One region of the Exiguobacterium abrahamii genome, then DNA from elsewhere that is predicted to be linked to it. Evidence: riboswitches for the same ligand, from Rfam matches in the RefSeq annotation. Region 1 holds a riboswitch; each other region holds the start of a gene.
What was found. A riboswitch is a leader RNA that binds a small molecule or an ion and turns the genes downstream of it on or off. The one in region 1 is predicted to bind S-adenosylmethionine.
Positions count from the first base shown of each region.

Region 2: linked by a shared signal. The riboswitch ahead of metK (methionine adenosyltransferase) and the one ahead of ITJ88_RS00405 (methionine ABC transporter ATP-binding protein) in region 1 are both predicted to bind S-adenosylmethionine.
Region 3: linked by a shared signal. The riboswitch ahead of ITJ88_RS13310 (Na+/H+ antiporter NhaC family protein) and the one ahead of ITJ88_RS00405 (methionine ABC transporter ATP-binding protein) in region 1 are both predicted to bind S-adenosylmethionine.

Region 1 is NZ_JADOYC010000001.1:65,130-73,036, forward strand. Features, by position in the region: gene ITJ88_RS00370 (SDR family NAD(P)-dependent oxidoreductase) at 1-314, opposite strand, end outside; gene ITJ88_RS00375 (C40 family peptidase) at 386-1,063, opposite strand; gene rho (transcription termination factor Rho) at 1,419-2,792, shown strand; gene ITJ88_RS00385 (type B 50S ribosomal protein L31) at 2,884-3,129, shown strand; gene ITJ88_RS00390 (DedA family protein) at 3,166-3,816, opposite strand; gene ITJ88_RS00395 (thymidine kinase) at 4,000-4,614, shown strand; gene ITJ88_RS00400 (alpha/beta hydrolase) at 4,690-5,448, opposite strand; SAM riboswitch class I at 5,516-5,617, opposite strand; SAM riboswitch class I at 5,867-5,970, shown strand; gene ITJ88_RS00405 (methionine ABC transporter ATP-binding protein) at 6,057-7,085, shown strand; gene ITJ88_RS00410 (methionine ABC transporter permease) at 7,075-7,725, shown strand; gene ITJ88_RS00415 (MetQ/NlpA family ABC transporter substrate-binding protein) at 7,745-7,907, shown strand, end outside.
Region 2 is NZ_JADOYC010000001.1:507,797-515,703, reverse strand. Features, by position in the region: gene mnmM (tRNA 5-(aminomethyl)-2-thiouridylate-methyltransferase MnmM) at 1-410, shown strand, start outside; gene ITJ88_RS02555 (serine aminopeptidase domain-containing protein) at 749-1,453, opposite strand; gene ITJ88_RS02550 (GNAT family N-acetyltransferase) at 1,532-2,020, opposite strand; gene metK (methionine adenosyltransferase) at 2,158-3,366, opposite strand; SAM riboswitch class I at 3,495-3,621, opposite strand; gene pckA (phosphoenolpyruvate carboxykinase (ATP)) at 3,856-5,424, shown strand; gene ITJ88_RS02535 (EAL and HDOD domain-containing protein) at 5,454-6,707, opposite strand; gene ITJ88_RS02530 (alpha/beta hydrolase family protein) at 6,882-7,637, opposite strand; gene ytkD (RNA deprotection pyrophosphohydrolase) at 7,609-7,907, opposite strand, start outside.
Region 3 is NZ_JADOYC010000005.1:11,893-19,799, forward strand. Features, by position in the region: gene ITJ88_RS13285 (hypothetical protein) at 1-263, opposite strand, end outside; gene ITJ88_RS13290 (YwpF family protein) at 406-897, shown strand; gene ITJ88_RS13295 (histidine phosphatase family protein) at 894-1,484, opposite strand; gene ITJ88_RS13300 (alpha/beta hydrolase) at 1,502-2,491, opposite strand; gene ITJ88_RS13305 (metal ABC transporter solute-binding protein, Zn/Mn family) at 2,661-3,674, shown strand; SAM riboswitch class I at 3,744-3,848, shown strand; gene ITJ88_RS13310 (Na+/H+ antiporter NhaC family protein) at 3,930-5,240, shown strand; gene ITJ88_RS13315 (hypothetical protein) at 5,286-5,489, opposite strand; gene ITJ88_RS13320 (aldo/keto reductase) at 5,647-6,459, shown strand; gene ITJ88_RS13325 (hypothetical protein) at 6,800-7,261, opposite strand; gene ITJ88_RS13330 (alanine/glycine:cation symporter family protein) at 7,348-7,907, opposite strand, start outside.

The sequences.
Region 1 (7,907 bases):
AAAGCAATCATTCGAGACTCGTCTTCAAACGAGGTCTCAAGGAAGGAACCAAAGACGCCGATTCCAGCATTGTTGATGACGCAGTCGACCGGAATCTGTTCCGTTGCCCGAAACAGTGCCAGACGATGCGTCCGCTTCGTTAAGTCATACGGAAAGACGGTTGCCGTTCCCCCGAGTCGCTCGACATGGAACTTCGTCTCGAAGAGTGCTGTCGCATCGCGTCCGACGAGCAGGACGTGATCCCCTTGTCGTGCATGCAGATAAGCGAATTCACGACCAAGACCTCTTGAAGCACCTGTGATTAAGACATGCATCTTGTTTCCTCCTTATGAATGAGATGAAAAAAAGCGATCGAGCCAATGCTCAACCGCTTTGAGATGATGAATTAAAGGTAAGATCCTGCGCCGACAAGGCGTGAACCCCAGTACCCTGATTTGAAGCTTGAGTATTTAACGCCACCTGTTTCTGAGTTGACCATGCTTGACTTGCTTGTTGCGATCCCAACGTGCTGAATGCCGCTACCGTGTGAGAAGAAGACAAGATCTCCTGGTTGTACTTTTGAAACGCTGACTTTCTTAGAAGAAGAATATTGTGAAGAAGACGTACGTGGCAATGTTTTACCAGCCGCTTTCTTGTACACGTAGCTTGTGAAACCAGAGCAGTCGAATCCACGAGTCGTTGTTCCGCCCCATACATAAGGTGTACCTTTATGTTTTGCTGCTTCGTTCAGGATTTTCGTCCGTTTAGAAGAAGAGCTTGTTGATTTTTTAGCGCTAGAAGATGATTTGTATGTCTTTGTGTACTGTGAGTAGACATAGCGTGTTTTACCGCCGTATGAGATTTTTGTCCAGCTGCCTGATTTGCCTTTGTATGTAAAGACTTGACCAGCGTTGACTTTCCCGACGATGCTTGCTTTCGTAGAAGGTGCTGTCCGAACACGAAGACCGTTGTCCGTGATCTTGACTTTTGTGACTGTCGCTGCTTCAACTTTACCTGTACCCACTGATGTAAAACCTGAAACCACTAAGGCTGCCGTCGCGATCGATGCTAGAAAACGTTTCATGTTAAGAATTCCTCCGTTTAAATGTAGTGTGTTGCGTCCGTAAGTTATATGATGAAATCATTAAGTGTGTGATTAAGCAGTCTACCTTACAACTGTGTAAGAATTTTGTCTGCAGGAATATCTTAGCACGAGCACACTTGAAAACGTTTTTTCAGTTAGAAGACAAAACAGATGCTTTTGTAACATAACTGAAATAATATCCTTGAATATTACAAAGTAAGAAACGCAGAGGATTGTTAACGACGAATTCAAAAAAATATGATACCTTTAGTTCACGAATAAAATTACATACCTCCTGATGTATGTATGGAAGTATGCTGAATGCAGTTGAATTTATAAAGAATAGGTGAAGAACATGCCAACAACTGATAAAAAAGATAAACCAGAACGTTCCTATACACTGGCTCAATTGAGCCAACTAACATTAAAAGAACTCTATGAAATCGCAAAGACGAAGAATGTCCCACAATACCGGGAAGCCCGTAAACGCGAGTTGATGTTCAAGATTCTAAAAGCACAGGCTGAATCGACTGGTCTTTATTTCCTCGAAGGGGTACTCGAAGTCATCCCTGGCAACCCACAAATGCAAAACGATGGTGGCTTTGGCTTCCTTCGTCCTATCAATTATTCCCAATCCTCTGAAGATATTTATATCGCAGCATCTCAAATCCGACGCTTTAATCTACGTAATGGTGATGTCGTCACAGGTAAAGTCCGTCCACCGAAGGAAAACGAACGATTCCAAGGATTACTGAGTGTGGAAGCCGTCAACGGTGAAGCACCGGATACTGCCCGTAACCGGTTATTCTTCCCGGCACTGACACCAATCTATCCGGATCGTCTAATGCGACTTGAGACAGAACCACGCCATCTATCTGTGCGTGTCATGGATATGATTGCACCGGTTGGGTTTGGTCAACGTGGTTTGATCGTCGCACCTCCAAAAGCAGGGAAGACATCACTCCTCAAAGAAATCGCAAACTCGATTCAGGAGAATCATCCGGAAGTCGAATTGATCATTCTCTTGATTGATGAGCGTCCTGAGGAAGTAACAGATATTGAGCGCTCGGTTCCGGGAGCAGATGTTGTCAGCTCGACGTTTGACGAAACACCAGACAACCACGTCCGGATTTCTGAGCTTGTCCTCGAGCGGGCGATGCGACTCGTCGAACATAAGAAGGATGTCGTCATCTTGATGGATTCGATCACACGTCTGACACGGGCCTATAACTTAACGGTACCGCAAAGCGGTCGGACGCTCTCAGGGGGAATTGACCCGGCTGCGTTCCATAAGCCGAAACGGTTCTTTGGGGCAGCGCGAAACATCGAACACGGTGGTAGTTTAACGATTCTTGCGACAGCACTCGTTGAGACAGGATCACGCATGGATGACGTCATCTATGAGGAATTCAAAGGGACGGGTAACATGGAGTTGCATCTTGATCGTAAGCTGTCAGAGCGTCGGATCTTCCCAGCGATCGACATTCGGAAGTCGGGTACACGGAAGGAAGAACTCTTGCTTCCGAAAGAGCAACTCGATGCGCTTTGGACGATTCGCCGGACGATGAATGAGTCGAACGAATTCGTTGATACGTTCTTGCGTAAGATTCGTGATACGAAAAATAATGAGGAATTTTTCGTCGAACTCGAGAAGGAAAAGAAGAAGGCGGTCCGACGCGCACCGGCAAAACCGCGTACCGTCAAGAAGGAAACGACGACGGAAAAATAACTATTGCGACGCGCAAAAAAATCGTTTAGTATAGGAAGGTAACTTACTCTGGCTCAGCAAATGAACCAGGGCGGAAGGAGAGAAATCAACCATGAAACAAGGAATTCACCCTAACTACAACAAAGTAGTATTTATGGATTCAACGACTGAGTACAAATTCTTAAGCGGTTCTACTCGTTCTTCGAACGAAACGATCACTTGGGAAGATGGTAACGAGTACCCACTCATCCGTGTGGATGTGTCTTCAGACTCGCACCCATTCTACACAGGTCGTCAAAAGTTCAACGCGGCAGATGGTCGTGTCGATCGCTTCAACAAAAAATACGGCCGCAAGTAATCACTTGTCGGTTCTTAAAAAAACAGCCTGCCTCCATTATGGAAGCAGGCTGTTTTTGTATAGACTGAATTGTGAACGATACGCGAGATACGTCTTCAAGACGAAGGAGAAGGCGATTCCACCGGCAATCCCGATTAAATACGGCATGACTTCCGGATGTGCCAAGATATAGTCCACGACTTTGTGGAACGAGAGATGACGACCGACGAAGTAGCCGGCGCCTAAGAAAACGCTGATCCAAATCAACGCACCTGTATACGCATAACTCGCAAACACGCGAAACGGCATTTTCGAGACACCTGCAAAAAAGGCAGAGAGTTGGCGGAGACCAGGTATGTAGTAACCGATGATTAGGACCGATTTTCCGTAACGACGAAATCCGGCTTCAGCGGAAAGAATATGTTTTTCTGAGATACGCATTTTCGGTCCGACGCGGTGTAGTAGTGGCATACCGAGTTTTAATCCGAGTAAATAGCTGATCGTCATCCCGATACAACTGCCGGCGTAAGCGGCGAGAATCGTACCGACGAGTGGTAGATTGCCTTGATGCATCCAAAAACCGGACAGGACGAGCAGGGTCTCATCAGGAACCGGCAATCCCACGATACCACCTGCGAGAAGGACGGAGAGACCAAGGGCACCATATTGGTGCAGGATGTCATGTAAGAGATGATGAATCGGGGACACCTTCTTTCGTGAGAGTCTTCTTCTTCAGTGTACAGGAAATAGGGGACGGTTGGAATGAAAGGACAAAAATTCTAGGTAAAGAAAAAATGAATTTTGATTTCCGGAAGTCAACCCTTTTTCTCGATACCGTTTCGGGCTATACTCGTTAAAGTGACTATTTTTAGAGGACGGTGTCGGACGATGATGCATGTAATAAATCAGTACGGCTGGATCGAAGTAATTTGTGGCAGTATGTTTTCCGGGAAATCGGAAGAGTTGATTCGTCGTGTCAGACGGGCGCAGTACGGCAAACTGCCCATTCAAGTATTCAAGCCGGCAATCGACGACCGGTACCATGAAGAGCATGTCGTCTCTCATATCGGCAATTCCGTCGTGGCGATTCCGATGGCGACGAGTCGCGATCTCTACGCAGCAGTAGCAGAAGAAACACAAATCGTCGGAATCGATGAAGTTCAATTCTTTGATGATGAGATCGTACAAGTCATCGAAGCACTCGCACAAGACGGAAAACGCGTCATTTGTGCAGGTCTTGATCAAGATTTCCGGGCAGAGCCATTCGGCAAGATGCCGGAATTACTGGCGCGCGCAGAATTCGTAACGAAGCTACAGGCCATCTGTCTTTCGTGTGGGGATCCGGCTTCCCGGACACAACGGTTGATTGATGGAAAACCAGCGAACTACGATGATCCGATCATCCTAGTAGGCGCTTCAGAATCGTATGAGCCACGATGCCGCCATTGCCATGAGGTGCCTGGAAAACCGAAGCCGCTCCAGTCGGTGCAGCACCAAGAAAATTAAAAAAAGACGAACCGATCGCGGTCGTCCTTTGATGTAGCAGCTATTCGCTTCTAAGTGAATAGCTGTTTTTTTTTATTATCCCGTTTCCTGTGAGAACCGGCTTGAGCGTTCGATGAAGCGGATCGTCTCACGAACGATCAAATCCTGATCATGATCGAGTGTCGCGACGTGATACGAGTTCAGTAAACAGTAGCTGCGTTTATCATTCGTCCCGATATGTTGATGCAGATAATCTGAGCTCGATGGCGGAACGACGTGATCCGTCGCCGAGTAAAGAATCAAGGTCGGTAGAAGGATCGATCCAAGACGTCCTTTCGTCTCATCCATCAGACGAACGAGTTCGAACGCACAACGGCTTGGAACGAGGTCATAAATGATTTCGAAAGCAGACCGCTTGATGTCCGGTGCCCCTTCCGGTAAATACTCTGGACCGTCGTCGAACGATAGTGCTTCATAGGATGGAACGGAAAGAGCGGCATTGATCGTAATGATGCCGGCGAACGGAATGCCGTCAGCGGCGAGTGACAGTGCAAGCGTCGCCCCCATCGATTGACCGATGACGAAGACTTGATCGCATGTTTCTTGTAAACGTTCATAGCCGTCTTGCAGGCTTTGCTTCCAACATCGAGCAGTCGATTGTTCAAACTCGCGGACGTTCGTTCCATGTCCACGTAAGCGCGGGGCATAGACGGTAAAACCTTCAGCAGCGAATGCCTCACCGACGTCTCGGACACTTTGCGGAGTGGCATTAAACCCATGACAGATTAGAATGCCGATCGGTCCACCTTGAAAATAAAACGCTTCAGCACCAGTCAATACAGGATAGTTCATCATTACTATTTTTCCTCCATTCATGAAAAAAACTCGTCGACGTCACTGCTTGGACGCCCACGAGTTTTTCACCGTATCATCCAAAGCCGCGCTTTGCTGGTCGGAGCACCTTACAGATTGCAGGTTGCCGTGAAGTCATAGAGCCAGGTCTCTCGTTCACTCTTGATAAATATCATATTGGAATTGTCGGAATAATCATTGAAACGATGGTAGCACGTTCGAAAATGACTTGTCAAATCGTTCTTGACGAATCATGATCCGTTCATTAAGCTAATTCGTAACTTGTTTATCCATCGATATGCGCCAAATGGATTATTTTTGCAAAGTTGGTTGACTTTTAAAGTTTCGACCCGTAATGTAAAAATTAGTTTTACGACATAAGCAACAACGCAACAACACACATACGAATTTCATACCGCAATACTTATCCAGAGAGGTGGAGGGACTGGCCCTACGAAACCTCGGCAACAGACTCATTATGAGCACTGTGCCAATTCCATCAGACAGATGTCTGAGAGATGAGTGGAGTGGATTCTGCCACTGTGCGGATCCAGGTCTCTTCTTGTTTCTCAAGAAGAGACCTTTTTTGTTGAATGAAGGGGGAAAACGGAATGATTGCATTTCATCAAGTCAAAAAAACGTACGTCACGAAAGATCAGACGATCGCAGCGCTCGACGGTGTCGACCTGACAATCGAAAAAGGCGAAATCTTTGGTGTCATCGGCTTTAGCGGTGCCGGAAAAAGTTCACTGCTCCGCTGCGTCAATCTGTTGGAACGACCGACGTCAGGAACGGTGACGGTCGATGGGGAAGATTTAACGCAACTGTCTCCGAAAAAATTGCGCCAAGCAAAACAACGGATCGGCATGATCTTTCAGCACTTCAATCTATTGAATGCGAACACGGTCTTTACGAACGTTGCGAAGCCACTCGTTCTCGCAGGCGTCAAGAAAGATGAGATTCGCCGCCGGGTGACGGAGTTGCTCGAATTCGTTGATCTCGCGGATAAGGCGGATCATTATCCGGATCAATTGTCGGGTGGACAGAAACAGCGCGTTGGTATCGCCCGGGCACTCGCGACGCAACCTTCCGTCCTCTTATGTGACGAAGCGACGTCAGCGCTCGATCCCCAGACGACGCATCATATTCTCCAGTTATTAAAACGGATTAATGCCGAGTACGGGATCACGATTCTCTTGATCACCCACGAGATGGGCGTCATCCGGGAGATTTGCGACCGCGTCGCTGTCATTGAAGCTGGGAAACTGATCGAGTCAGGAACGGTCTTTGACGTCTTTTCAAATCCGCAGACTGAGACAGCGAAAAACTTCGTCCGCTCTGTCATGCATGACGAGATTCCAGCATCGATTCGTCAGTTGATCGAGTCGCGGAGTGCACATCCAATTTATAAGATTCATTTTCTCGGACACCATACCGGTCAACCACTCTTATCGCAAGTCGCAAAACGCTTTGACGTCGATGTCAATATCTTGCACGGGAGCATCACAGAGTTGCAGGAGACACCGTTTGGCACTCTGCTCGTTGAACTGATCGGTGAGCCGGCTGAAGTGAAACGAGCGTTACACTACATCGATCAGGCACAGGTGACGGTCGAGGAGGTACTTGCCCATGCTAGTTAATTACAGTGATATCTGGACAGCATTTTTGCAGACGATGACGATGGTATCCGTCTCACTCTTATTCTCGACCTTGATCGGTTTACCACTCGGGATCCTGCTTGTTGTCACGCGAAAAGGCGCATTGCTTGAAAATGTTCCACTGTTCACGTTCTTCAACAGTATCGTCAATATTTTCCGCTCGATTCCGTTCATCATCTTACTCGTCGCAATCATCCCCTTGACGCGCTTGATCGTTCAGACATCGATCGGAACAGAAGCCGCCATCGTCCCGCTCGTCTTTTACGCCGCACCGTACATGGCACGTTTGATTGAGAGTTCGTTACTCGAAGTCGATAAAGGCGTTCTTGAAGCAGCAGAAGCGATGGGCGCAACACCGTTTCAAACGATTTTCCGCTTCCTTCTGCCGGAGGCACTTGGTTCACTCATCCTGAACTTAACGATCGCGACGGTCGGCTTGATTGGGGCGTCAGCGATGGCAGGTGCCATCGGTGGTGGCGGTTTGGGTGACTTAGCAATTACTTATGGTTATCAACGATTCGATACGAAAGTCATGATCATCACGGTCGGGATTCTCGTCATTTTAGTCCAAGGCTTACAGACGACAGGCAACATCGTCGCACGAAAAATCAGAAGACATTAATCAAGGGAGCGATTCAGTCATGAAAAAAGCAGTAGCAATTGGAGCAACACTCACGACGATTTTATTTGCCGGGTGCGCAGCATCAGGAGAAGACGAAAAGACGATCAAGCTCGGTGTCAGCGGTTCAGACACACAAGTTTGGGATTATGTCGCGAAAAAAGCAGAGAAGGAAGGCATCAAAA
Region 2 (7,907 bases), 440 kb from region 1:
CCATCGAGGAATCGACGCGACGTCTCGACGAAGCCGGAATGTTAGCACGCGTCGACCTTTATCATGAAAGCCACATCCATGTCGGTGCCCGTCTTTCGGACGAACAACGTCCGGTCCGCGCTGGTGTCTTCAATCTCGGATACCTGCCTGGAAGCGACAAATCGATCACGACGACCGGAGAAGAGACGCTTGAAGCACTCGATGCCCTCCTCCCGGTCCTCGCTCCCGGCGGTCTTGTCGTCCTCGTCGTATATCATGGTCACCTGGAAGGAAAACGAGAACGTGACGCTGTCCTCGATTACGTCACAGCCCTTGATCAGCAAGATTATGCCGTTCTCCAGTATCGCTTCTTGAACCAACAAAATCATCCCCCGTTCATCATCGCGATCGAGAAAAAAGTACGCGGATGATGAAACACAAGCCCGTTTTCCCGCTCCATTCGAGCAAGAAAACGGGTCTCGTTTGTCTCTGACAGCGCAAAATTGTTTTTTCCTGTAAGAGTGACGTGTAACGCGTCATTCTTTTTATACCGGGAAGAAGGATCAGAGAAGCGTTTTGTTCCCTCGACATCGCTTCCTAGGGAAAAACAAGCAGAGCGACCCTGCAGCGAAGCGAAGCGGCGAGATGCTTGTCCCAGGAAAACGATGCGAAACGAACAAAAAAGCGCAATCCTTCTCGTTAGAGAAAAATTGCACTTTATCTTCAGTCTCAAGTGATGCCTTTTTTTAGAGGCATCACTTTTGTTATTTCATTCTTCAACAAGCTTAAAGAACAACATTAATTTTTCTGCAAACCGTGTGTTCAACCGTTCGAAACTAAAATGCGGAAAACCGTGTAGACGTTGTAAGTAAATCTGATCGCCACCCATTTTCCGGCATACTTCAAGCGTCAACTTGACGTCTGCGAACTGATCGTCCGGCGCATAAAAACAAGCCAAGTTCACACGCGGCAGTTTTTTTCGTTCTTCGTCATGTACGACGATCTCTTCTTCGATTTCCCGGTACTGTGCATAGGTCAGTTCACCGATGCGAACGGTATCTTCCGTACTTTGACCAAACGGCAACGTACCGAGTGGCGCATCGGGCCGGAAACGATCGAATGCACTTGCGAAGACTTGTTTGACGCCTCCGAGTTGTTTCGAAGGGTGCCAATCAAATAACGGTGAAATGAACGCAAGGCTTGCGACCGGTAATTCATATTCTTGCAACAGACGATTGACGACGAGTGCGCCCATGCTACAGGCGACGATATGAATCGGTAGCTTGCGTTTCCCGGCTTCACGTAATGCTTCTTTTAACAGTTGACCATGTTCTTCAAACGAGATGCGACGTGGTGCGTCGACGAGCAATACTTCATACTCTCGTTCGAGTACCCGAATCAAGGCTTCACTCGGACGGGCACGCAGTTGTAACGGGTAGACTAATACGATGATTCCTGTTGGTTGTTCAACCACAAACTCACCTCTTCACTTCATACTTCTTTTTTACGATACCTTATTTCAAACGCACACGAAACCGTCCCAAGACGGATTTCACGAGGCGACATGGCGAAGACGAATGACAGATTCTACTTGCCCAAAGACTTCTTCCGTCATCTCACTGAGTTCTTCAAAACCGAATGAGGTCAAGAACTGACGTGCTTTATAGTTACGTGCTTCCACGTATACTTCGAGTGGGACGGCTCCTTGTCGTTCGAGTTCACGGATCAGTCGTCGCCCGATGCCGTTTTGCTGATATTTCGGCAAGACGTACAAACGAACGATCTCCCACGTTCCCTCAACATCAACAGCATGAATGAAACCGACGATTTCCTCATCGATGATTCCGACATAAAAATACTCTCCCCGTGCTTCTTCCGCCGTCCGAATCGCACGAACGACTTCTTCTTGCGGATACGCCTCCTGCACGAAATGCGCTTTCGAACGTTCGGAATAGATTTCTGCATACGTATCCAACCAAGATGTAACAGCAATGTCATGAATACGTCCTGCATCAGCTGGAATAGCTTCGCGTATTTCCATAATCGGAACCCCCCTTTGTATTCATACGAATCGACTCATGTACTTTTACCCTCTTCTAGAAAAAACATTCGTTTCCTGCAAAGTTCCCCGTAAACAAAAAAGTCCGAAAACCCACGAAGGGTTCTCGGACTTTTTGATTATGCGAAACGTTTTGCCTGCTCTTCAAGAACTGCTGCTTTATCTGTTTGCTCCCATGGAAGCTCAACATCTGTACGACCGAAGTGACCGTATGCAGCTGTTTGACGATAGATCGGACGACGGAGATCAAGCATGTTGATGATTCCAGCCGGACGAAGATCGAAGTTTTCAGCAACCAATTCGACGAGTTGCGCTTCAGGAAGTTTTCCTGTACCGAATGTGTCAACCGCGATTGATACTGGGTGCGCGACACCGATTGCGTACGCGAGTTGAACTTCTGCTTTGTCTGCAAGACCTGCAGCAACGAGGTTCTTCGCGACGTAACGTGCTGCGTATGCAGCTGAACGATCGACTTTTGTTGGATCTTTACCTGAGAATGCTCCACCGCCGTGGCGTGCGTATCCACCATACGTATCAACGATAATCTTACGACCAGTTAATCCAGCATCTCCTTGTGGTCCGCCGATGACGAAACGACCAGTTGGGTTGATGAAGAATTTCGTTGCTGCGTCGATGTATTCAGCCGGAATGACCGGTGTGATGACGTGTTCTTTCAAGTCAGCTTGGATTTGCTCAAGCGTGACTTCTTCTGCGTGTTGTGTCGAGATGACAATCGTATCGACACGAACCGGCTCGTTGTTCTCGTTGTATTCGACCGTGACTTGTGTTTTTCCGTCCGGACGAAGGTAGTCGAGTTGACCGTTTTTACGCACTTCTGCCAAACGGCGTGCGAGACGGTGCGAGAGCGAGATTGGAAGTGGCATGAGTTCTGGTGTTTCTTTCGTTGCGTAACCGAACATGAGACCTTGGTCTCCTGCACCGATTGCATCGATTTCTGCATCAGACATGCTACCTTCACGTGCTTCAAGCGCTTGGTCGACACCAAGAGCGATGTCTGCTGATTGCTCATCGATTGATGTCAATACAGCACACGTATCTGCGTCGAAACCGTATTTCGCGCGTGTGTAGCCGATTTCACGAATTGTCTCACGAACGACTTTTGGAATGTCGACGTAAGTTGATGTCGTGATCTCACCTGCAACGAGAACGAGACCTGTTGTAACAGAAGTTTCTGCCGCAACACGCGCGTTTGGATCCGCTGCGAGGATCGCATCAAGAATTGAATCCGAAATTTGGTCACAGATTTTATCTGGATGACCTTCAGTGACTGACTCCGACGTGAATAGTCGGCGATTAAGGTTTGTCATGTATGACCCTCCCAAAAAAGAATTTGACGGTGTACTCATTTCCCCTAGTTGAGTGGGACGGTAAAATGAAAAAAACCTTTCCAAGTCCAAAAAATGGTCAGGGAAAGGTTGTGCGTTCTTCCTTTACCCTCTTATCGTTCGAAGTGTTTACTTCGCTTCAGGAGAGCACCTTTTCCCTCATTAATATGTGAATTAATGTAGGACGGTTGCCGGGTTTCTTCGGGCCTTGTTCCCTCCACCTGCTCAGAATAAGAGTATCCGTTACGAATTACATGATATAAAGTTGTACCTACTCTGTCAAGCAAGGTTTCAAATTCTAGTCGAAACTTTTTGAAAGAGATGTTAAACTGTTAATGCTGAAAGCGTTTCCAGATAAATAGAAATCAGCACCAGAAAATGATTGCTCTCTCTTTAGTATGTCATATATAATAAATGTGTCATACTAAATGCAGTGAGCCAAAACCAACGTAGGGGAAAGGTGGGGTCAGGATGCCGATGACGGTCCTGAATATCGAAGAACTACTCAAGAAAGAGCATGTGTTCAAACAACTATCTGTTGCTGAACTTGTCGAACATGCGATTCGAAACGAAGAAGGTGTCCTTGCTGAGAACGGCGCATTATCTGTAGAAACGGGGAAATTTACAGGTCGTTCACCAAAAGATAAGTTCATCGTCCGTGATTCTTCCTGCGAGTCTCACATTGATTGGGGTCATGTCAACCAACCAATGGATGGAGACAAATTTGAACAATTGTTGCAAAAGGTTCTTCGTTACATGAACGAAGCCGATCAGCTCTACTACACAGAAGCTGCTGCTGGAGCAGATACGCACTTCACCCTTCCGGTCCGTGTGCTCACACAATACGCTTGGCATAACCTGTTTGCCAAACAACTCTTTTTACGCGAGTATCCTGAAGTGGCTGCCTTCGAACCGTTCACGGTCGTCTATGCGCCACATTTCAAAGCAGATCCTGCCGTTGACGGAACGAACTCCGAGACGTTCATCGCGATGTCGTTCGAACACCGGATCGTCTTAATCGGTGGAACGGAATACGCGGGAGAAATCAAAAAATCGATCTTTTCCGTCATGAACTATCTCTTGCCACAAGAAAATGTCCTTTCGATGCACTGCTCGGCAAACGTCGGACACGAAGGCGACGTCGCCTTGTTCTTCGGTCTATCCGGTACTGGTAAGACCACCCTGTCAGCAGATGATAGTCGCCAATTGATCGGTGACGATGAACATGGTTGGTCGCACGACGGTGTCTTCAACATCGAAGGGGGATGTTATGCGAAGACGGTCAATCTATCGCGTGAAAAAGAACCGCAAATCTTTGACGCAATCCGTTTCGGAACCGTCCTTGAAAACGTCGTGCTCGACGAAGCCCGTCATCCTGATTACGATGACACATCGTTGACGGAAAATACGCGTGCTGCTTATCCGATTACAGCGATCGATAACATCGCTGTTCCGTCACGTGCTGGTCATCCGAAGACGATCGTCTTCTTGACGGCTGATGCGTACGGTGTCTTGCCTCCGATCAGTAAATTGACGAAAGAACAAGCGATGTATCACTTCCTATCAGGATATACATCAAAACTCGCTGGAACAGAACGCGGTGTCACGGAACCGGAAGCAACGTTCTCGACATGCTTTGGTTCACCGTTCCTTCCACTGATGCCTGAAAAATATGCGACGATGCTCGGCGAATTGATTGATCGTCACGGTGTCACTGTTTATCTCGTCAACACAGGTTGGACAGGCGGTGCTTACGGAACAGGTAGCCGCATGAAGCTATCCTATACACGGACGATGGTCAACGCTGCCGTCAACGGTACACTTGCAACGATTCCAACAGAAGAACACCCGATTTTCGGACTTCACATGCCACTTGAAGTTCCAGGTGTTCCAAGCGAGTTACTCAACCCGGTACGCGTCTGGTCAAATCCGGACGAATACGACACACAAGCGCGTTCGCTTGCTGAGAAATTCCAACACAATTTCCTTCGCTTCGAAAGTGCGACGGATGCAATCAAGTCAGCTGGTCCACGCCTATAAAAAAAGAGCCCTCGGGCTCTTTTTTTATTTTATAGGATAGAATCCGTTCTTTCTTGAAGATGTGTTTCTTTTTGTTTAAGCCATTCTTGACTTTCTGCTAGTAGCGCATAGGCTCGTGGAAGTGAGACACCTAAACGTTGACTGAGCAGTTCGAACTGATCAAAATCACCGCGATCTGCACTGATCGCAAGCACTAAACAATCACGGAATGGATGATCTTTTCCTTGTAGGACAACCTTCAAAGAATCTTCGATTGGTAATTGACCGATGATGTCGTCGATATCAACGGATAATAACGCATCGATATGCGATAATAAGCCAATCATATAGGCACTCTCTGGTTGCAGCGTCCGTGTTTCCGTTGCGAACAACTCGCAGAGCTTAGCACAATGTAAAGAAGACCGGAGTAACTCATTTGACCATTCGTAAGGACTAGCAAGCTTCATCTCACGCAAGACGATTAACGAAATCCAGCTTTTGAGTTGTGAGAAGCCAAGTAGTGAGATGGCTTGACGAACAGAGCTGACTGTATTTCGTAATCCCATTCCTGGAGAATTGATCAGTTGCAGTACTTGAATGCTGATATACGGATTTGCTTCAATCTCATCAATGACTTCATCGTATTTCTCATCCGTATCGAGCCATTTTAGCATCTTCAGCAATACCGGCAATTGAGGAGGGACAGCTTTTCCCTTCATCAACATCGGCTTAGCATAAAAATAGCCTTGGAACCAGTCATATCCCATTTCAAGACAACGTGTGTGATCTTCATGTGTCTCGACTCGTTCGGCAAGCATCTTGATATGGGGATAATTACGACGGACGATATGCAGGATCGCACTTTGCTCGCGAATGGGAATCGCTTCGATGTCGATTTTAATTAAATCAATTAGTGCAAATAATTCTGTTCCATGTTGACGAAGTAAATCGGTCACAAAATCATCGAGTGCTAGTGTAAAACCTGCTTCTTTCCAACTGTGCAACACAGATAACATCTCTGTATCGATATCAACAGTTTCTAAAATTTCGATAACGAACCGTTTTGGATCTAAATAGTGAATCAGATCACTTTTTAAGAGATCCGCTGTAAAGTTGACGAAAAGTTTTTTACCTTCAGCGACATGCTCTACACCCATATGAACGAGTGTATTCGTTAATACATCCATCGTCGCTAGATCACCGTCGAATACGTTCATTTGTTTGACGGAACGATACAGTAACTCGAATGCATCAACTGCTCCGATTCGGTCAACGATGGGTTGACGTGCTAGTAAGATATCCATCGTCCTCCATCCCCCTCTACATTACTCATATGGTTCTAATTATATCAAAATTTATTTTTCAGGAAGTTTATTGTTTTTTACAACGAATCAATATTCTTTTTTTCCCATTATGTATGTAAGTTCAATTCTTCAGATGACAAAAAAACCGATACGACATTCATCGTACCGGTTGCATCATCGATTATAGATACCAGTCTCAAACCAATTCAACACATTCCGTGTCACACGCAACTTGTCATGAATCGGAAATTGATGGGCATAGGCATAAGTCTGAAGCATCGTTTTTTCGGAATGACGCGCGGCATAAGCCGTCGCGTGTCGTAAACGAACGTTCTCGTCGTATGCACCGTGAATCAATAATACTTCACCTTGAGGTTCGACATGGAGCGGCGAGCGAACCGCGTATTCATCAGGAACCGTGTCTGGTGTACCTCCCGTGTATCGCCGCAGCATCTTTTGCATCGTCTTCTGCTCTTCATACGTCCACGTCAACTCCGTCACCCCTGCCCAGGACACCGTTCGGGCGACTGGACGGTGATGCGCAAGGAGCAATGCCATCTGTCCACCACGTGAAAATCCAAATGCGTGCACATGCGAGACACGTTGCTGCAACCAGTCAAAGGCACTGCAGGCGTCTTCGATATCGTGATGACCGAAGTCTTCTTTTCCCGTACCGCCTAGATTCCCTCGATAGAAAGGTGCCATGACAAAAAAGCCTGCCTGTGCGAACGCGAGCAGTCGTGTCGGTCGGACCATTCCGATCGAACGCGTTCCACCACGCAAGTAGAGAATTCCCTGACCGTTCGCGACTTGCGGGAGTACGATATAGGCACCGACCCGTTCTCCGTCCGCTGTGGTATAAAACATCCGAAACGTCCGAAACGGACCTTGCCGCGGAAGTTCAAACCAATCGGCGTTCGCTAAGTACACGGAGTGTCTCCGGAAGGACACGGTCCTTCATCATAAAGCTGTATTGTCGATTCGTATCGAGACGATCAGGGAGTTCCTCGAATAGAAAAGCACCATCTGTTTCATCCACGGCAAGATGAGACGACAATGACCCGATTTGCGCAAAATAGATGTTTTTGATGATCGTATCACCTTTTCCAGCAACCCGATACTGTCCGACATATGAGAGAGAATCGATTTCCCCACCCGTCTCTTCCATCACTTCGCGACGTGCGGCTTCTTCTGCCGTTT
Region 3 (7,907 bases), on a different contig from region 1:
CGAAAGTACCATGCGAAGCCAAGTGCACCTCCGATGAAGACGATATACGTGATGCGTTGACCGAATTCAGCTAAGGAATCCGCGTAGAAAATACTGATTAAATGATCACTTCCACTAATGAGTAGCAAACAGGCAATCAGGAGCGCAATGCGATATGCAAGCGTCGGGCGGTCTGTCGGTTCAGCATGCCAATACATGATGATATGGTGGGCAAGTAGAACGATACCCAGGATTCCTAATATTCCAATGAGTACTTGCGGCATAATGAACGATCCTCCTGTTTAGTAGTATCTAGTCTTATTTAAACATAGTTCATACGAATTTCGTCAGGAAAAGTTTCCCGTCTTACATTCCTCACGGTATACTGTAGGAAAATCGTAAGCGATCAAGGGAGGGTATTTTTTCATGAAAACCTTTAAGTTATGCACATTACGCATTTTAATGGATGAGTCAGGACGTGATACGACGATTCCCGTCGCCATTCAGGACGGATTGACGGTCAGTACCGAACAGACGGCACAGTGGGTTGCAGAAATCGTCGTTCCTCCGACGGATCAGCCGATTGTCGATGAATTGTTCACAAAACATTTACGTGCTTTGATTGAAATCACGATCTCACGACCTGATAATGACCCTGCCGCGATGATCGTCACGCCTCTTGAACGGACTGTCTTAAGCGAAAACGTCTCATATGTCTTCACGGGTAAGATGGTCATGATGAAAAATGATTTATCTGAATCAATCTTACGCGAAGTCGTCGAAGATGGATTCGCTGGCGAAGAACTCGTTCAAGAGTATAAGGATCGTCGTTCAAAACGTGGCGCCCATATCACCAGTATCGCTAAAGAAACGTTCAAACAATATTTGACAGAGCATCCGAACGCACCCGTCTCTTAAGGTTTTTCAACCTCGTCCGTGATGTGGTCCGCTACGTTGATGCGATCAATCGTATAGTGATCCGTATGATGGATATAATTCGCACACGCGTTTTTCAATGGTGTCCGGTAACTAAATGTCGCATCAATCGACGATAATGCTGCCTTGATCGTATGCGAGTGACAAACGATTAGAACTCGTTTCCCTTCATACGTGCGTGTCACTTCCTGTAGCGCATCGAACACGCGATCCTGGATGGCTTGTTCCGTTTCAAGACCTGGCACAAGTGTCGTATCGTTCGCTTGAACGGCTTCGTAAATCGCTGCGACCGGTTCACCGGAAGCGGCTCCGAATTCGCGTTCGACAAGTCGCTCATCTGTCCCTGTGATCGTTAAACCAACAGCACGACCGATGATTTCTGCTGTTTCAACGGCACGCGATAAAGGACTTGCTAACAAGACATCCCACTTTTCATTCGATAGATAAGCGGCGCTGAGTTCCGCTTGTCTTCTTCCTGTTGCATTCAACGGGATATCTTCTCTTCCTTGAATCCGTTCGTTTAAGTTCCAATCCGTCTGACCATGCCGCACTAAACAAATTTCAGTCATGTCTCTGTCTCCCTCATTTAAGAAATATGACTGATTGTATCATGTTTTCCATTCGGAAGTTGTCGCGGTGGCAACAGTAGCACCTGACAGGTGAAACGTTCAATTCGTTCGAGCAATCGCTCAATCTTTAACGGATTTTCCGTCTGAGCGAAACTGGCAAGTGAGTGGGTGCCGTTCGGGAAGGAAAACAAACGAACATCGGCTCCGACATCCGCTCCCTTCTCAACGAAATGCAAGGCTTGAGAAAATGGAACGATTGGATCTTTTTTACCGTGCAAGAGCATGATGGGCGGGGCATCCGACGATAAATGTGTGACGGGTGAGACGTGCGTCATCAGCTTGCGCCATTCTTCTCGTCCCCCCTTGTAGAACTTAATGTGGGCAATCCAAGTCTGAATGAAATTAAACAACAAAAAGTTCGTCGGTGGATATAAAGCGATCACACCACTGATCAATGGCATGTGGCGCTCATCACGCTCACCAACGAAAGCAGATGGGGCAAGTGCCGTCGTCAGCATGAGTGCGGCTCCGGCTGAGTCTCCCCATACCATCATCCGTCCTCTTAGAATGCGAAGATCCTCTGCTTCCTTATTCAAAAAACATAACGCATCCCGTACATCTTCGAGGTTATCCGGAAAATAACTGCCCTCTTCAAACAAACGATAATCGATACTACAGACGGCAACTCCGAGTTCAAGCAGACGGTCGACGATTGGACTAAAGCAGAATATGTCATCGCGCTCTCCACGAACAAATGCACCACCGTGTGCATAGATGGCAACGGGAAACGGTCCCTCTCCCGGTGGATAATAGAGATCGAGCTGTAAGATGCGGTCTCCCACCTGTTTATAGGTAAGCGTCCGCGGTGCCAGTTGTTTTTCTGTGAGTGGCAAGGCGGGTTCGGTCCATCGAAGCAATGCACCATAATTGTTCCAGATACTCGCTCCCGCTGCTGCCGTCGTCAATAACGCAGCTCCCCCCATTAGCCATGCAGTTTCACGTTTCACTTGATCACCTCCAAAAGACGTACCAGTTTCTTCACTTTATTATCCTTTTACCCCGTTTTAAAAGATGTCGAACGTCTCGGTATTCCTACTTGACGCTTCATCGGCGTTCCGCTATAGTGAGAAAGTCCAAATCGGAATAGTTACGTTTTAATAATGGAGGTATCATATAATGAAAAAAATCATTCCTGCTTTAACGGTCGCCTTCGCGAGTGCAAGTGTCCTCGCTGCTTGCGGTTCAAATACCGATTCATCGACTTCAGATAAAACCCAGACAGAAGTCTATGCATCAACGTTCGCGACGGCTGCTATTGCCCGCGAAATCGGTGGTAATCAAGTCGACGTCAAGATGATCGTCCCACCTGGAGCAGACCCCCACTCTTACGAGCCAACGTCAAAACAACTCACTGAGATTGCCAAGGGCGACTTGTTCCTCTTAACCGGTACGACGCTCGAGCCGTATTCGAAAAAAATCCAGGAGAGTCTAAAAGGCACGGATGTCCGCTTCGTCGAGACAAGTAAGGACGTCAACTTGCTAGAGTCGGATGCTACACTTCATGCACATGAAGAAGAAGGGCATACAGAAGACGAACATGCCCACGAAGAAGAAGGGCATGATGATCATGCAACAGATGAACATGCGCATGAAGAAGAGGGTCATGACCACGGAAAATACGATCCACACGTCTGGCTCGACCCTGTCAACGCAAAAGCAATGGCACGCTCGATTACAACTGCTCTATCAAAAGAAGTACCAAAAGACAAAGCAACATTCGAGAAAAACTTAAAAGCGTTCGATCAACAAGCTGACGCACTCGATGAAGAGTTCAAACAAGCGGTCGCTGATGGATCGAAAAAAGAACTTCTCGTTACGCATGCCGCTTACGGTTACCTCGCAGAACGATATGGTTTCACACAACTGCCGATCGCAGGAATTTCTCCTTCTGATGAACCGTCACAAAAGCAACTGGCCGCTTTAGTGAAAGAAGCACGGATGCATGATTTGAAATACGTCGCGTTCGAAGAGACAGTTTCACCTAAGGTTGCACGTGTCATCCAAAAAGAAATCGGAGCTGAATCCGTAACGATTCATAATCTAGAGTCGGTCACGAAAGCGCAACAAAACAGTTCTTATTTCAAGTTGATGGAAGAAAACGTCCAAACATTGAAAAAGGCACTTCAGTAAAGTACAGTTGACACGCGTTACTCAATGCGGTACGGTAAGAAACGTGTTTTACAACAATTGAATGACTTCTTTTTATCGCGAGAAACGGAGGGACTGGCCCAATGATGTTTCGGCAGCGGACGATTTGATTCGTACTGTGCCAAATCCAGCAAGCGAAAGCTTGAGAGATAAGAAGAGCGTCTTTATTTCATAAAGACCTCCTTCTTTCTTGCGAAGGGGTCTTTTTTTGTATCTTTGAGAAACGAGGTGTCAACAATGAATGAAACGATCACGCCTAACAAATGGGCACTGCTTCCCCTCGTCGTATTCCTGGTCCTCTTCATCGGAGCCGGGATCTTCTATGACGACTTTTACAAATTTCCGATCCTTATCGCCGCACTGATCGCTTTGATTTTTGCTGCAATCACGACGAAAGGATCGATCAATCAAACGGTTGAACGAATTGCAACGGGTGCCGGAAATCCCGATATCATGATCATGGTCTTCATCTTCTTACTAGCCGGTACGTTTTCTGGAACGGCAGAAGCAATCGGTGCCATCGATGCGACCGTTAATGCCGCTTTGACGTTTCTACCTCCATCGCTTCTCATGAGTGGTCTGTTCATCATCGCTGCCTTCATCTCGATGGCGATGGGGACATCTACCGGAACGATTGCTGCACTCGCACCGATCGCCTTCGGTATTCATGAAGCGACAGGCATCAACGTTGCGATCGCAGCGGCTGCTGTCGTTGGTGGATCGATGTTTGGCGATAACTTGTCGTTCATCTCGGATACGACGATTGCTGCCGTCCGTACCCAAAAAACGAACATGCGCGATAAATTCCGGACGAACTTCATGATCGTCCTGCCGGCTGCTATTTTGACGGTCATCCTGCTCGCATTCGTTTCCGGTTCTGGTGACGTCGTCGAAGCAAAAGCCTTTGAATTCTACAAGTTGATTCCATATCTCGCTGTCATCGTTCTTGCGATCTTCGGTGTCAATGTCATCCTTGTCTTAATTGGTGGTACGCTACTCACCGGCATCATCGGTATGATTGATGGTAGCTTCGGCTTAAGTGGCTTCGTCCTCTCGATGTCTGAAGGCATGTTGGGCATGGCGGAGATCTCCATCTTGACGCTCCTCATGGGTGGTCTCGTCAGCTTGATTACGTTCAACGGTGGAATCGCCTTCTTAAAAGAGACGCTGACACGCAAGATTTCACAGCGTCGGGGTGCCGAATTCAGTATGGCGGCACTCGTCAGTGCAACGAATCTCGCGACAGCAAACAATACGATTTCGATTCTCGTCGCTGGACCACTGGCAGCTGAAATCGCCGATACGTATGAAGTCGATCGCAAGAAATCAGCGAGTATCCTTGATATCTTCTCTTGTGGTATTCAAGGCATCATTCCGTACGGGGCACAACTTTTGATCGCAGCAGAATTGACGAAAACAGCTTCTCCTGAACTGATTCCGTATCTGTTCTACCCGTTCCTCCTCTTCGTCTGTGGATCAATCGCCATCTTCTTCGGCTTGCCACGCATGAAGAAGACAGCGACGAAGCAAGAAAAAATTTCTTCGTAACCATAAAAACAGGTCCAATCGCGTCGACGATTGGACCTGTTTTTATTATTTTTTCTGCTTCGCTTGTCGTTCTAAGATTAAGTAAGCGATTGCCGGAAGCGGGAATTGAACGAGTCCAGCGCCTCCCCACACCCATGGATTACGTCCTGACTTTCGCGCACTAAGAAACAGACCCACTGCCTGCGTTACTAACAACGCGCCAATGCTAAGCCAAGTACATTTGGATAGCTGTTTATTCTTTTGAGCCATCTTTTCTCCCCCTCTTTTAACACACGATTAAATCTTATGATTCTTTTCTATTTTACCTTATTTTGTTCCTCCATGAGCATGGAAACGGACGTCTTCGTTCGTTCATGCTAAACTAAACGAGCAAATCTAAACTACGTTTTATGAGGAGGAGTAACACATGCAATACGCAAAACTTTCAAACGGTATTACGATTCCCCAAATCGGATTCGGTGTCTGGCAAGTAGATGAAGAGACAGAAGCACCTGCTGCTGTCGCTGAAGCATTACGTGTCGGCTATCGTCATATCGATACGGCTGCTGTCTACAAAAACGAGCGCGGTGTCGCAAAAGGAATCAAGGAAAGCGGCGTGAAACGTGAGGATCTCTTCTTAACGTCAAAAGTCTGGAACGATGATATTCGTGCCGGTCGGACGAAGGAAGCATTCGCAGAATCGCTCGAACGTCTCGAAACAGATTACCTTGACCTCTATCTCATTCACTGGCCGGTCGAAGGCTATATCGAAGCGTGGAAAGCAATGGTTGAACTGTATGAAGCAGGCAAGATCAAAGCGATCGGTGTCTCGAACTTCAAAGAACATCACCTCGATACATTGGCAGAAGAGGGCTTGATGGCACCAATGATCAACCAAGTCGAGTTGCACCCACAATTACCGCAACACGAACTGCACGAATACTTGCAAGATCACAACATTCAAGTCGAAGCATGGAGCCCACTCATGCAAGGGAAATTCCTCGAAATCAATGATTTCAAGGAAATCGCAGAGAAACACGGCAAGACACCTTCACAAGTCGTCTTACGTTGGCATCTCGACAACGGCATCGTTGCTCTTCCAAAATCCGTTACACCAGCACGCATTGCGGAAAACTTCGACGTCTTTGATTTCCAACTCGATGCTGATGATCTTGAGAAAATTGATCGTATCGCAACGGATGTCCGCCTCGGACCGGATCCGGACGAAATCGATTTTTAATCTGGCAATTCACGTAAAAGATGAGGCTGACTCAAAAGTCCGTTTCCACAAAGAGAAGGGTGGCAGAACGATGATCTGCCACCCTATCTCGTAACAAAAAGAATGACGTGTTTCACGCCACTCCTACAGGAAAAGTGCCTCTTTGCGCTGTAAGAGACAAACAAGACCCGTTTTCCTGCTTGAATAAAGCCGGAAAATCGGCTTGTGTCTCACCTGAGGAAAGGGCGTGAAAAGACGCGTCATTCTTTTTGAGTCAGCCTCTTGATTCATCTGAACGACGAGAGACCCGTTTCCAGTCTATGACTTGGAAGCGGGTCTCTTTTTTTATGATTGAAGCTGATCAGACATAATAAATTAAAATCGTATCTTCCGCTTCTTCCGCCTTTTGAAAATAGGCACGCAGATTGGCGAACTGTTCCCAGACATCCTCGAATTCTCCCGGTGTTCCGGCTTCATTATGAATCGAAGCAAGTGCCCGTTGATCAAAATTCCGCATCACCTCAGCCGAGATAATGAGGAGTGGTAAGGGAAGAATACCGACAATCGCCGCTTTCTCTTCGTTAACGATCAACTCTTCGCCAACGATCGCTCGTCCCAGATTGTAATGCGTGTCTTGATCAATATAGATATCGATTTGATTCATCAAATGATAGATAGCATTCGTCTGTTCGAGAGCGAATAATTGTTCATGATCGGGTTGTGTCTCATGAATGAATAAAATCCAGTCCATGATGATGTGGGGATCGTTTCCGAACGACTCCCAGACCGCATCTGTGACGCGGACGAAATGTACGTTTTCCATTCTCCCCCTCCCTTCTGTACTCTGTATTCCCTTTTTAAATTCGTTCTATACAAAAAAAGAGCCAGATTTCTCTGACTCCCTTTTTCTTAGATTGCTTTTTCGTCTTTTTCTGATTCTTGCCATGCTTCAAGCGTATCTTTCCCCGGCAAGTTCGGAATCGAGTCCGCATAGAATCGTGGCTCTTTTCCAGCTTTTCGTTGCCCGACATAATCTTCGAGCGCTAGTTTCGCGATTTTTGAGAGACGGAAGATCGCATACAAGTTAACGATCGCCATCAGTCCCATGAAGATATCTGCTAACGCCCACACGAGGTTCGCCGATTCAACGAGTGAACCGAAGACGATCATGACGAGAACGAGTACACGATACGCCATCAAAACTTGTTTATTTTCACGGATGAAGTTGATATTCGATTCACCGTAGTAGTAGTTTCCGACGACAGAACTAAAAGCAAAGAGGAAAATCGCGACGACCATGAATCCTGTCGCGAGTGATCCGACTTGTGATGCGAGCGCACCTTGCGCTAAGTCGATCCCAGCTACCGGTTGACCACTAGCATCCTTTGTTGCCACTCCACTGACGAGAACGATCATCGCTGTCGCCGAACAGACCATCAACGTATCAACGAAGACCGCAAACGATTGAA